One region of the Rummeliibacillus sp. G93 genome, then DNA from elsewhere that is predicted to be linked to it. Evidence: predicted binding sites of a transcription regulator. Region 1 holds the regulator's gene; each other region holds the start of a gene.
What was found. The regulator LexA, encoded in region 1, represses DNA repair genes until DNA is damaged. The targets are predictions, from matches to a motif close to CGAACATATGTTCG.

Region 1 (4,295 bases):
TTCAGGATGACCAGGAGTTAATGAATTCCATTGACGGAAGTTTTTAATTTCATCCATCGGTAAGTCATAACCACCTAAATGAAGTAGGCTGTATAATAACATTGAACCATGTCCTGCTGACAATACAAATCTGTCACGGTTAAACCATTTTGGATTTTTTGGATTATGTTGCATTTGTTTTGTCCATAGCGTGTAAGCCATTGGTGCTGCACCCATTGGTAAACCTGGATGACCAGAATTTGCTTTTTCGATTGCATCAATCGACAAAGTTCGAATTGTATTAATTGCAAGCTGATCTGCTTGTAGCGTCATGAATAGACATCCTTTCTGAAAGCAAAGTATTATTCTATTACAGTTTAGTCAACATTATGTCAGAAAACAATATTTTTTCGACATTTACTTTACCTTATTAATTTAAAGGATTATTTCGTTTTTGAATTTCCTTTACCTTTTCCGGTGTTACTTCATCGCCATTTGGATCAAATACTCGGACATGCTCAATGGTGTCTCTCATGGAATTACGGAATGTATCCAGATATTCTTTTCGAAGTGCTGTTTGTTCTTTCGCTTCCTCGACACTTAGTCCTTCTGCTTTTGATTTTCTAGACAGGAAATTAATACGGTCAATCTTTTCTTTTGGCAACATTTATATACACCCTTTCATATTCTTCATATCTTAAAGAGTATGTAAAATATGTTTTAAGTGCAAGCGTTAAGCATTATTTGCATATCAAGCCAACCTGTATTCGAAAGTAAACTTTTCGACAGTTTACAATTAATTATTGTGCTCTTCGAATTCTTTATAGCGTCTATGTACTGTTGCTTTGCTAAGTTGGAAGCCCAATCCATTTAGAGTAGAAGTGATTTCTTCAAATGTTAGCCCTTTATTTCTCAATTGAATAATCTGTTCAATCGGAGCATCAATTCTTTCTCTACCTTCTGGATTGCCCCGATCCTTTAAGTTATTCTCAGGCCTATAGCCGTTTTGTACAGCCCTTTTCATCCCACGACGTATTTTGGCATTATGTAATTTCCTTTGATATTCCTCTACTAGTGCCAATATTTCAAGCAACATTGTATCCATTTCATTCAGCTGGATATTGCCTGCATTATTAAGCGTAAAAATAGTCACTTCCATTTTATTAAGTAGATGTAATACGGCCATGCGACCATTCCCTCGTCCTAATCGCGTTTCATCCTGCACAAACAATGCTGTAATATGTTGTTCTTTAATATAATCCAGCAAATCCATGAGTCCCTCGCGTTCTACGTCATAGCCGCTATGTCGATCTTTAAATACACTCATAACATTATAGCCTTTTGTTTTGGCAAACTCTTTTAGTTCACTTTCTTGCCGTTCTAGCGAAGAATCTTGGGATTCTTTTTCTGTACTCACACGGCAATATAATACTGCTTCTTTCCCTCTATTCATTTTCACTCGCCAACTCTATTCCTCTTTTATTTGTGCTAGTTTTTTTGTATGCAGGAATAGATAAAGTATGACCAGCTATAATGCGTCCGTCAATAATATTGTTTTTATCTTTCACTAAAGAAACCCACTCACTTTTGGATAAATCCCCTTTATAAAGTCCAGATAGCGACCATAAAGTATCTCCTTCTTGGACTTCTATGTTTGTGTAGCTAGTTGTATCCCGATTGATGACCATAAGAATAACCATAATGGCGAATATGAATGCAAATAAATAGGTGGTATTTCGATTTTTTTTAATCCAGTTCATAAGGATCTCCCCTTCATCGAATGTTTGTTCGTAGTTTATATAAATCAATATAATACGAACATGCGTTTTTGTCAAATATATTTCGAACCTATGTTTGCATCCATTTAATAGACATGTTATACTTCATTTAACAATTAAAGAAAATTGCTGATAAGAGGGTGAGCAAATTGAAAAAGGTATCAAAAAGACAAGATGATATATTGGAATTTATAAAAGAAGAAGTACGCACTAAAGGATATCCGCCTTCTGTACGAGAAATAGGCGAAGCAGTAGGTTTAGCTTCCAGTTCAACTGTCCACGGCCATTTGAATAGATTGGAAAGCAAAGGGCTGATTCGCAGAGACCCGACAAAACCGCGCGCTATTGAAATCTTAGATCAAGGAAATGTTACCAAACAGGGTGTTATGCATGTTCCTTTAGTTGGGAAAGTAACTGCCGGGTTACCTATCACCGCTATCGAAAATATTGAAGAGTACTTCCCTATTCCTGACACTTACGGTGGATCAGATGACCATATTTTTATGCTCGAAATCATGGGTGAATCTATGATAGAGGCAGGAATTCTCGATGGAGACTATGTGATTGTCAAACAACAGGCAACTGCCAATAATGGAGATATCGTAGTAGCTATGACGGAGGAGAACGAAGCAACAGTGAAACGTTTTTATAAAGAAAAGGGGCACTTCCGTTTACAACCAGAGAATTCCTCTATGGAGCCAATAATTGTTGAAAACGTTGCTGTTCTTGGTAAAGTTGTTGGTCTTTATCGAAACATATACTGATACTTAAAAAAACAATCGAGTCTATTACATTACCTGTAGACTGATTGTTTTTTTAAAACACAAAACAGATAGCGCGGGTGTTAAATTAGTTTTATTTTGCGCCTACTTAAAGTGCTATTTTGCAGAATGAAAACATTACATGTTACTTTTATTTCTCAACTAGCTTTTTAATCGCCAACATGGACTTACCCTGAATAATACCTGTATCTTCAAATTTAAATGAAGCGTATAATGTTTTAGCTTTGATATTACTTGTTTGATAAAAGAGAGCTATATATTCTGCTTCACCAAATGGCCACGTTACTATTTCCTTCAACATTTTTTCAAATGCAAGTTTGCCATATCCTTTCCCTTGGTAACTATTTCCAATCATAATATGCCAAATAAAATAGCTCTTCTTGCCGTAAAAATCTTCTTTTTCAAACGATTCGTGATCCAACGTATCATAAATATACATCAAAAATCCAACCACCACTTCATCGGCATAAATGGCATAGGGTGCAGCAAATATCCCTTCCGCATTCAACATATGAGCATCTGCAAAGCTTCTTAGGTTAGTAGTTTCTATAAAGTCTTTTTGGTTTTCTTCAACTTCAAGTGCTATTACTTTCTCTATGTTATCTCCAGTTATTTTTCGTAATTCAATCATTTTCTATTTTTTCTCCTCTCTTAATACAATCCACTACCTCCTTGCACATTCAAAACATAGTCACATATCATACGATTATTCTCATAATATGCTGTACAAAGTATTCACCAGTAATAAACTCTACTCTTCCTGATTTTTCATTCTAGCGCCATACATAATTGTAATAAAACTTAAAAACTTCCATTATTCAATATAAGTAAATATATTACAGTGTATAATATAGGTAAATACAGGGTTATAAATTTTTAGATTTAACAGTCAGATGGTTTATACATCATCTGTTGCGCAAAAATATCTCTCGACAATTGAGTGAAGCAAAAACACAACATTTCTGTTTTCCGAAGCGCTTAAGTATGAACGTGATAAGGCTACTATTATTGTTTAGGATTAAGGTTATCTGGGTGAAGTAAGCAAGACTAATATCAAAAAGTGACAGAGGTGGGTTTGAAGATGGATACTTTTAAAACTTCAGAAAATGATGACGGTTCTTATATTGACTTGGAAGTTCTACAACATTACTTGGCAACTGGAAGAGAAGTTGAATTCTACTATCATAAAACAAAATACTATATAGCAAATAGCTCTGAAGGATATATACTTTTAGAAGTATTTCCAGGTTCTGATACTGAGAGTAAGGATATTTCTGATAGTTTTAATGATACAAATATAAAGATTGAAATGGGTGACTTGCTAATTCCTATAGTGTGTTATGGTATTTAGTTTTTTAATTGTCTGTGACTAAATAGAAATAGACCTCAACATGTAAAAGATATTAGGATCCTACGACTTAAAATTGAGTTTATTGTTAGTATTATTTTGGTAATTCGCATTTTTTCTTAAATATTATTCGACTATCTGTTTTTGTTCTTCTAAAAATTGATTCCATCTATTTAAAAATAGTTCTTGATTTTTCTCTGTTACTTCAAAAGTCATCGAGAAATATCGAAAATCACGTGCTGGTATTGAAGGTATTTTAAAATCCCAAATAACATCGTAAACTTTGGTACTGTAGTCTATTTCTTTTAATTCTGAGTCGTATCGTTTCGGATGATTATATTTTTTGGGGTTTTGATACAACCACAATAAAGCAATATAAAGATATTTGTTTTTACAGTCAATCATGAA
Region 2 (4,295 bases), 420 kb from region 1:
TAATTGAAGGGTAATTACGAAAAAACTTAAAATAAAAAATATTTTGCATATTTATATTATCTAGACTATAATAACAAAAAACAAGAAGGGTGTTGGAGCTAATGGATCAAACTGTAGGAAAAAAGTTAAATAAGCAAGCATTGCTCTTTGTTTTTATACATTCTATCTTCTTTCTAAATCTTGCTTTTGATTTTATCGAAATCCCGATTCATTAAAATAAACATGAATAAAAGATGATCTTCTAGGCTTTTCTTATGCAGATTACTGCGCAAGGGAAGCTTTTTTTATATGGTTATATTTATGGAGAAGCGAAAGTTGTCGAAAAAAACATTGACACTTTCGACAATTTTAAATTATATTTCTAGTATAAAGTTTTAGAAATCAGTAGGCTGACACTTTATTTTAGGTCGCTTTATTGTATAGCGGTTTGAAAACTATATTTGTAGAACACAATGATTAGCAAATTTGCTGCTTTAAAGCCTCATACTAATAAATGTTACCGCTTACAAAGGGGTGTTCTGATTGACTTTGCAACAAGATGAACAAAAAGTGTTGGTTAAACAAGGGGAAATATCTGCGGGAGCACAGGAAGAAACACATTTAAAGAGAAAATTAAAATCTCGCCATCTGACAATGATTTCAATTGGCGGTGCGATTGGTACTGGTTTATTTTTAAGCAGTGGTTCAGCCATTCATACAGCAGGGCCAGGTGGAGCGCTGCTCGGTTATATGTTAGTTGGAGCAATGGTCTATTTTGTTATGACAAGCTTAGGAGAAATGGCTGCATATATGCCAACAAGTGGATCGTTTAGTTCATACGCCTCCAAGTTTGTTGACCCTGCTTTTGGATTTTCAATAGGTTGGTTGTATTGGTTTAACTGGGCAATGACAATTGCTGCGGAATTGACCGCATCTACAATGATTATGAAATTTTGGTTTCCGGATAGCCCGTCATGGATCTGGAGCGGCGCATTTTTAGCTATTATATTCTTGCTAAATTATTTATCAGTTAAAGGCTATGGTGAAGGTGAGTATTGGCTATCGTTAATCAAAGTTAGTGCTATTGTTATTTTCTTAATTGTCGGAGTCTTAATGATTTTCGGAATTATGGGTGGCGAAGCAGTAGGGTTTAAAAACTTTACAATGGGTGACGCGCCTTTCTCAGGAGGTATTCTAGGAGTATTCGTAGTCTTTATTGCGGCTGGTTTCTCCTTCCAAGGGACTGAGATTGTCGGTGTAGCAGCAGGGGAAAGTGAAGACCCTGCCAAAAATGTTCCTAAAGCAATCAAAAGCGTATTTTGGCGGATCTTGTTATTCTACGTTTTTGCTATCTTTGTAATAGGATTATTAATTCCATATACAAATGCCAATTTACAAAATGATTCAGTTATGGTGAGTCCATTTACATTAGTATTGAAAAAAGCAGGGATTGCTTTCGCTGCGTCTCTTATGAATGCAGTTATATTGTCTGCCGTATTATCAGCAGGAAATTCAAGTGTCTACGCTTCAACTCGTATGCTGTTTTCAATGGCGAAGGAGGGACAAGCACCTCGAATTTTTGGTAAATTAAATAAACGCGGTGTACCAGTAGTGAGTATGATTTTCACTTGTGCAATTGGCGCACTTGCATTCTTAGCATCATTTTTCGGTGATGGAACTGTTTACTTGTGGTTAATGAATGCCATTGGTATTACTGGATTTATATTCTGGTTAGGTATTTCAGTAAGCCATTATCGTTTCCGAAAAGGATTTTTAGCGCAAGGCCATTCATTAGATGAATTGCCTTATCGTGCCAAGTGGTTCCCGATTGGACCGATTTTCGCAGTTGCATGCGGTATAATTGTGATTATTGCACAAAACTTCCAAGCCTTTTTAGCTGATAAAGTTGACTGGGGAAGTGTAGTAGCAGCTTATCTAGGTATTCCATTATTTTTAATCTTGTTCTTTGGTTATAAATTTGTCAGAAAGTCTAAAATTGTTAAACCAGAGGAAATGGATTTTACGTTTAAAGATTAACGATAAAAAGAAGCAGGTATATTCCTGCTTCTTTTTTTGTTGATTAAAATGAAAAGGCTTTCATATTTTTATTGACAACAGCTAGAAAACATATTATGATTAAACAAATGTTTGGTTAATAAACAAATGTTTGAAAGGTGATAAGATGCCTGAAAAAATAACTGATAAAGAGCAGTTGATTTTGAATGCAATACGTAAGAATCCTTATGTATCGCAGCAAGAGCTTGCAGAGATGCTAGGCTTATCGCGTCCATCAATTGCTAATATGATTTCTGGTTTAACTAAACGAGGTAATATTTTGGGTAGGGCCTATATTTTAAGTGAATCCGAACAAATCATATGTGTTGGCGGAGCCAATATTGATCGTAAATTTCATATCAAAGATAGCGCTCAACTAGGCACTTCGAATCCAAGTTACACTACCCAAAATGCTGGAGGAGTAGCCCGTAATATTGCAGAGAATTTAGGAAAACTTGGTTGTGATGTGTCGCTGTTATCTGCAAGTGGTCTTGATATGGATTGGTCATTCATTGAAGACGCATCATCTCTTTATATGAAGCTTGATACAGTAGCTAAATTCCCTGAAAAGGCAACAGGTTCTTATACTGCTGTTTTGGATGCACAGGGTGAATTAATAATAGCCCTTGCAGATATGGAAGTATATGAAGCTATCACGCCTGATTTGCTGTTGAAAAATGAAGCTTTATTAAGTCAATCCAAATGCATTGTGGCAGATTTGAATTGCCCTAAGGAAACCATCCAATTTTTGTGCAGCTTTGCTAAAAGTCATAACTTGCCAATTGTAATAATTCCTGTTTCATCTCCGAAAATGAATCGCTTGCCAGATGATTTGGCAGGGGTATCATGGATAATTACCAACCGAGATGAATCGGAAACTTACTTTAAAACTGAAATTAAAACAAATGAAGATTGGAAAAAGGCTGTTGAAAAGTGGCTAGATTTAGGTATTGCTAATGTAGTCATCACAAATGGCAAAGAGGGGTCTATGATAGGTAATAGAAATGAAGGAATCCTACATATCCCACCCATCCCAGTCGATGAAATTGCTGATGTAACAGGAGCGGGAGATGCGTTTTCATCTGCTGTAATTTACTCTTGGCTAGAAGGAAAACCTTTAACCGAAATAGCTAGAGCTGCAAGTGTGAATGCTTCAAAAACATTAGCATCTCCATATACGGTTAGACAAAATTTATCCGCAATACAATTACAAAAAGACATGGAGGAATTATCATGAATGAATACATCACTTTATCTGAGGAAGTACGTGCAGCAAAAGAACAAGGGAAACCAGTAGTGGCTTTAGAGTCAACCATTATCTCTCATGGCATGCCTTATCCGCAGAATGTAAAAACAGCTCGTGAAGTAGAGCAAATAATCCGTGATAATGGGGCAGTCCCAGCAACAATTGCTATAGTGGATGGAAAAATAAAAATTGGCCTATCAGATGAGGAATTAGAAATGTTCGGCAAGAGCTCAGATGTAGCGAAAGCGTCACGCCGTGATTTAGCTTATTTGCTTGCTACAAAAAAACTTGGAGCAACTACTGTAGCTGCAACAATGATTTGTGCAGAAGCAGCTGGAATCAATATATTTGTTACGGGTGGTATTGGCGGTGCTCATAGAGGTGCTGAAAACACCATGGATATTTCAGCAGATTTAGAGGAATTGGGTCAAACAAATGTGGCAGTAGTTTGTGCTGGAGCTAAATCTATTCTAGACTTAGGATTAACTATGGAATATCTTGAAACAAAAGGTGTACCGGTAATCGGTTATAACACAGACGTACTACCAGCTTTCTATACACGCAAAAGCGAATTCCCCGTCAACTTTAAAGCAGAAGATGTAGAGACAATTGCTTCAACATTAAAAGTGAAATGGGATTTAGGCCTTAAAGGCGGAGCTGTTATTGCCAATCCAATTCCTGAAGAGTATGCAATGGACGAATCTGTAATTAATGAAGTGATTGAATCTGCATTAAAAGAAGCAGAAGAAAAACAAATTACGGGTAAAAATGTAACTCCTTTCTTATTAGGAAAGGTAAAAGAACTAACAAAAGGTAAAAGTCTTGATGCCAACATTGCATTAGTGAAAAATAATGCAGTGATTGGTGCAAAACTAGCTGTCAACTACAATCAACTTTAAGTATTAACAGATTAGATAAATAGAATAGAAAATGAGTGGCCTTAATCTGAAAGATTAAGGCCTTTTATTTTGGAGAAATACTTTTAAAATTGTCGAGTTTCTTCTTTATATATATA
Region 3 (4,295 bases), 460 kb from region 1:
AACCGTTATTGCCATGCATTTCGATTAACATGTGGCGGGCTTTCCAGTCCTGGCTCATACGTACCATAGCCTCGTAAACAGAACTATCACCATGTGGATGATAGTTACCGATTACATTTCCGACTGTTTTAGCCGATTTTCTAAAGGGCTTGTCGTGTGTATTGCCTTCCATAAACATTGCATATAGAATACGGCGCTGTACTGGTTTAAGACCGTCTCTTGCATCTGGCAAAGCACGGTCCTGGATAATGTATTTACTATAACGACCGAAGCGATCACCGATGACTTCCTCTAAAGGCAAGTCTTGAAATATCTCTGACTGCGTCATGTAAGATCCCCTCCATCATGTTGTATAAATTCGCTTTCTAATATCGTACTGTCTTCTTCAAGGCCAAAGTCCACATGCGATTCAATCCATTTTCTTCGTGGTTCTACCTTATCACCCATCAATGTGGCAACGCCTTTTTCTGCTCTTTCAACATCATTGATTTGAACGCGAACCAATGTCCGTGTTTCAGGGTTCATGGTTGTTTCCCAAAGCTGCTCAGCATTCATTTCACCAAGGCCTTTGTAGCGTTGAAGAATATAACCCTTACCAATTTTCTTAATTGCTTGTTGAAGATCTTTCTCTGTCCAAGCATATTCAATTACTTCTTTGCGCCCAGTCCCTTTTGATACTTTATAAAGTGGCGGCAAGGCAATATATACTTTTCCTGCTTCAACAAGTGGTCTCATATAACGGAAGAAGAAAGTTAAGAGTAATACCTGTATATGAGCGCCATCCGTATCGGCATCCGTCATGATTATAACTTTATCGTAAGCAGCGTCTTCAATGTTGAAATCTGTACCAACTCCAGCACCGACTGCATGAATAATGGTAGCAATTTCTTCGTTTTTCATGATGTCCTGAAGCTTTGCTTTTTCCGTATTGATTACTTTTCCTCGAAGAGGCAAGATGGCTTGGAAAGTACGGTCCCGCCCTTGTTTAGCTGAGCCTCCCGCAGAATCGCCTTCGACTAAGTATAATTCATTTTTGGCAGCATTCTTAGATTGTGCTGGCGTCAATTTTCCTGATAAGATAGTTTGTTTTTTGGATTTTTTACCATGACGTGCGTCTTCTCTTGCTTTCCGTGCTGCTTCGCGAACTTGCTGTGCACGAATAGCTTTACGTACAAGCGATGCACTAAGCTCCGCATTCTCTTCCAAAATATACATTAATTTTTGGGATACGACACCATCGACAGAGCTACGTGCTTCTGCTGTGCCAAGTTTGCCTTTAGTTTGACCTTCGAATTGTAATAGATTTTCAGGAATTCGGACTGAGATGATGGCAGCTAATCCTTCACGTATATCTGAGCCATCCAAATTTTTATCTTTTTCTTTTAGGAGTCCGACTTTACGTGCATATTCGTTAAACACACGAGTCATTGCAGCTTTAGCGCCTGTTTCGTGTGTGCCTCCATCACGTGTGCGAACATTATTAACAAAGGAGAGGATAGTTTCGGAATAACCATCATTGAATTGAAAAGCAAATTCAACTTCAATTTCATCTAGTTCGCCTTCAACATATTTAACTGGATGCAATACATCTTTTTCTTCGTTAAGATAGGCTACAAAGGCTTCAATTCCATTTTCATAATGATATACTTCTTGTCGCTCGGTTTCTTCATCAATAAGCTCTATTTTTAAGCCCTTTAATAAAAAAGCAGATTCACGTAAACGTTCAGCTAATGTATCGAATTGATACTTGGTTGTTGAAAAGATTTCTGGATCAGGCTTAAAATGAATAAATGTGCCTGTTTCTTTCGTTTTGCCTAGATTAGCAAGTGTAGTTACGGGCTTACCGCCATTTTCAAAGCGCATGCTGTATTTATGGCCATCTCGGTAAATGGTTACATCAAGCCATGAAGAAAGGGCGTTTACAACAGATGCTCCTACACCGTGCAAACCACCACTTGTTTTATAACCACCTTGTCCAAATTTACCGCCTGCATGCAAAATGGTAAAGATTACTTCAGGAGTTGATTTACCTGTCTTGTGCATCCCAGTTGGCATGCCACGTCCATAATCTCTTACACTAATACTTTGATCTTTATGGATTTTCACTACAATATGTGAGCCAAAACCCGCTAATACCTCATCTACAGCATTGTCGACGATTTCGTATACAAGGTGGTGCAAGCCTCTGCTGTCTGTAGAGCCAATATACATACCCGGACGTTTTCTTACGGCTTCTAAACCTTCTAATACTTGAATATCATCTTCACTATAAGAGGTGATTGTTTGTTTATTTGTCAAAAAATATTCCCCCTAAACACAAACATCCGTTCTACTTTTATAAATCATATACACAATAATAGATACTGTCAACTTCTTGTTCAGTTAGACTCAGGTTTTATTGTATCATTCGTTTAATCTATTGGACAATAAGAACCGGCAATTATTGAGAAAGTTGGTCATTGTGTACGCTTACAGTCTCGTGATAAAATATTATTACAATCTAATAATACCAACTACTAATGTTGGAGGGAGTTTTAAATGAATAGTATTTTAGTTGTTGTATTGGCTTATCTAATTGGTTCCATCCCATCCGGTTTATGGGTTGGTAAAGTTTTTTATAAAACCGATATCAGACAGCACGGAAGCGGAAACTTAGGTGCTACTAATACCTTCCGTACGCTTGGAAAAAAAGCGGGTATAGCCGTTACACTTATGGATATATTAAAGGGCACACTTGCAACTATACTTCCTATTCTAGCTGTTTTCCAAGGAAGTGGTATCCATCCACTCGTTGCTGGCATCATTGCTGTCGTTGGGCACATGTTCCCTATCTTCGCTGACTTCCGAGGAGGCAAAGCTGTGGCTACGTCTGCAGGTATTTTACTTGGCTACCATTGGCCAATCTTTATCTTGCTCCTTATCGCCTTCCTTCTTTGCTTAAAAGTGTATAAAATGGTGAGTCTAGCATCTATGTTTGCAGCTGTTGTGGCTTTTATTTACGCACTTATTTATGGTATTTTATATAATGAATATCTTTTACTTATCATTATTTCCATTATTGTAGTCTTTATTTTTTATCGCCATAGATCTAATATATCGCGCATAAAAAAAGGAACAGAACCAAAAGTAACATGGTTATAAAAAAGGAGTGTTCTTATGAAAATTGTCATGTCTGAACAAGCATTTCAGTGGTTTTCCGATGAAATGGATGTAGCGCAAGGAGATACCATTCGTTTTTATGCTAGATATGGTGGCTCAAATCCTTTCCACGAAGGGTTTTCTCTCGGCATGAGTCAAGACTCGCCAATTAATCCAAGTGTTGTATTAGAGCATAATGGCACTACTTTTTTTATTGAGCAAGACGATACATGGTTTTTTAACAACCATGATTTATATGTAGATGTAGATCGCCAATTAGATGAACTTAAATTTGATTACAAGTAGATAAAAAATGCAAAAAGCATGCCTAATTCGGGCATGCTTTTTTACACTATTCATCCAAGAGTTATTTGATTTCTGCAATTTCTTTATACTTATTAAACCACACCGGATTAATTCGTTCAAAAGCAACTGGTCGGAAATTTTCTTTTTTCACCACAATATGTTCGGATGCTGCTGTTGCTGCAATCGTTCCATCACTATGTACAATTTCATAGCCATACACAGTACGAAGACGTTCCTGTGATACAATCCATGTACGTATAATCGCTTTTTCACCATAACGTAGTGCAGCTTTGTAGCTAATATTGACATTCATAACAGGCGATACATAGCCTGCTTCTTCTAATTGAGTCACGCTAAAGCCTAAATCATGAATCAGCTGCGTCCTCCCTAATTCCATCCATATAACATAATTAGCATGGTATACAACGCCCATTTGATCTGTCTCCGCATAACGAATTTCAATTTCTTTTTCACTTACAAACATGTTGTTCACCTCATGTTAAGTATACCGTTATTTTGAGAGAAAATCCTTCCATAGCTTTTCTTCTTTCATTAAATCTCCTTTGTCTTATAAACTAAAACAAGTGCACAAAATTATTGTGCACTTGTTTGAACCATATTATTTAGATAATTTGTTACGTAAAACCATTTGTAGGATACCGCCGTTACGGTAGTAATCTACTTCTACTTCTGAGTCAAAACGAGCAAGCGCTTTGAATGTTTTAGTATCGCCATCTGGAGATGTAGCAGTCACAGTTAGGATATCACGAGGTTTAACTTCATCTGTAATATTAACTGAGAATGTTTCTTCACCAGTCAATCCTAGTGATTCTGAGCTTTCACCATCAACG

Region 2: M2M59_RS07720 (carbohydrate kinase) is a predicted target of LexA. The motif match lies at 2,117-2,130, and genes of this name have one in related genera.
Region 3: parE (DNA topoisomerase IV subunit B) is a predicted target of LexA. The motif match lies at 2,318-2,331, and genes of this name have one in related genera.

The regions. Positions count from the first base shown of each region.
Region 1 covers NZ_CP097314.1:1,120,890-1,125,184, reverse strand. The annotation lists gene tkt (transketolase) at 1-312, opposite strand, end outside; gene M2M59_RS05545 (DUF896 domain-containing protein) at 410-646, opposite strand; gene M2M59_RS05540 (YneB family resolvase-like protein) at 776-1,432, opposite strand; gene M2M59_RS05535 (cell division suppressor protein YneA) at 1,425-1,739, opposite strand; gene lexA (transcriptional repressor LexA) at 1,907-2,521, shown strand; gene M2M59_RS05525 (GNAT family N-acetyltransferase) at 2,670-3,170, opposite strand; gene M2M59_RS05520 (hypothetical protein) at 3,621-3,890, shown strand; gene M2M59_RS05515 (DUF2247 family protein) at 4,014-4,295, opposite strand, start outside.
Region 2 covers NZ_CP097314.1:1,541,354-1,545,648, forward strand. The annotation lists gene M2M59_RS07715 (amino acid permease) at 634-2,016, shown strand; gene M2M59_RS07720 (carbohydrate kinase) at 2,162-3,271, shown strand; gene M2M59_RS07725 (pseudouridine-5'-phosphate glycosidase) at 3,268-4,179, shown strand.
Region 3 covers NZ_CP097314.1:1,575,928-1,580,222, reverse strand. The annotation lists gene parC (DNA topoisomerase IV subunit A) at 1-328, opposite strand, end outside; gene parE (DNA topoisomerase IV subunit B) at 325-2,298, opposite strand; gene plsY (glycerol-3-phosphate 1-O-acyltransferase PlsY) at 2,539-3,141, shown strand; gene M2M59_RS07840 (HesB/YadR/YfhF family protein) at 3,157-3,444, shown strand; gene M2M59_RS07835 (acyl-CoA thioesterase) at 3,506-3,928, opposite strand; gene acnA (aconitate hydratase AcnA) at 4,064-4,295, opposite strand, start outside.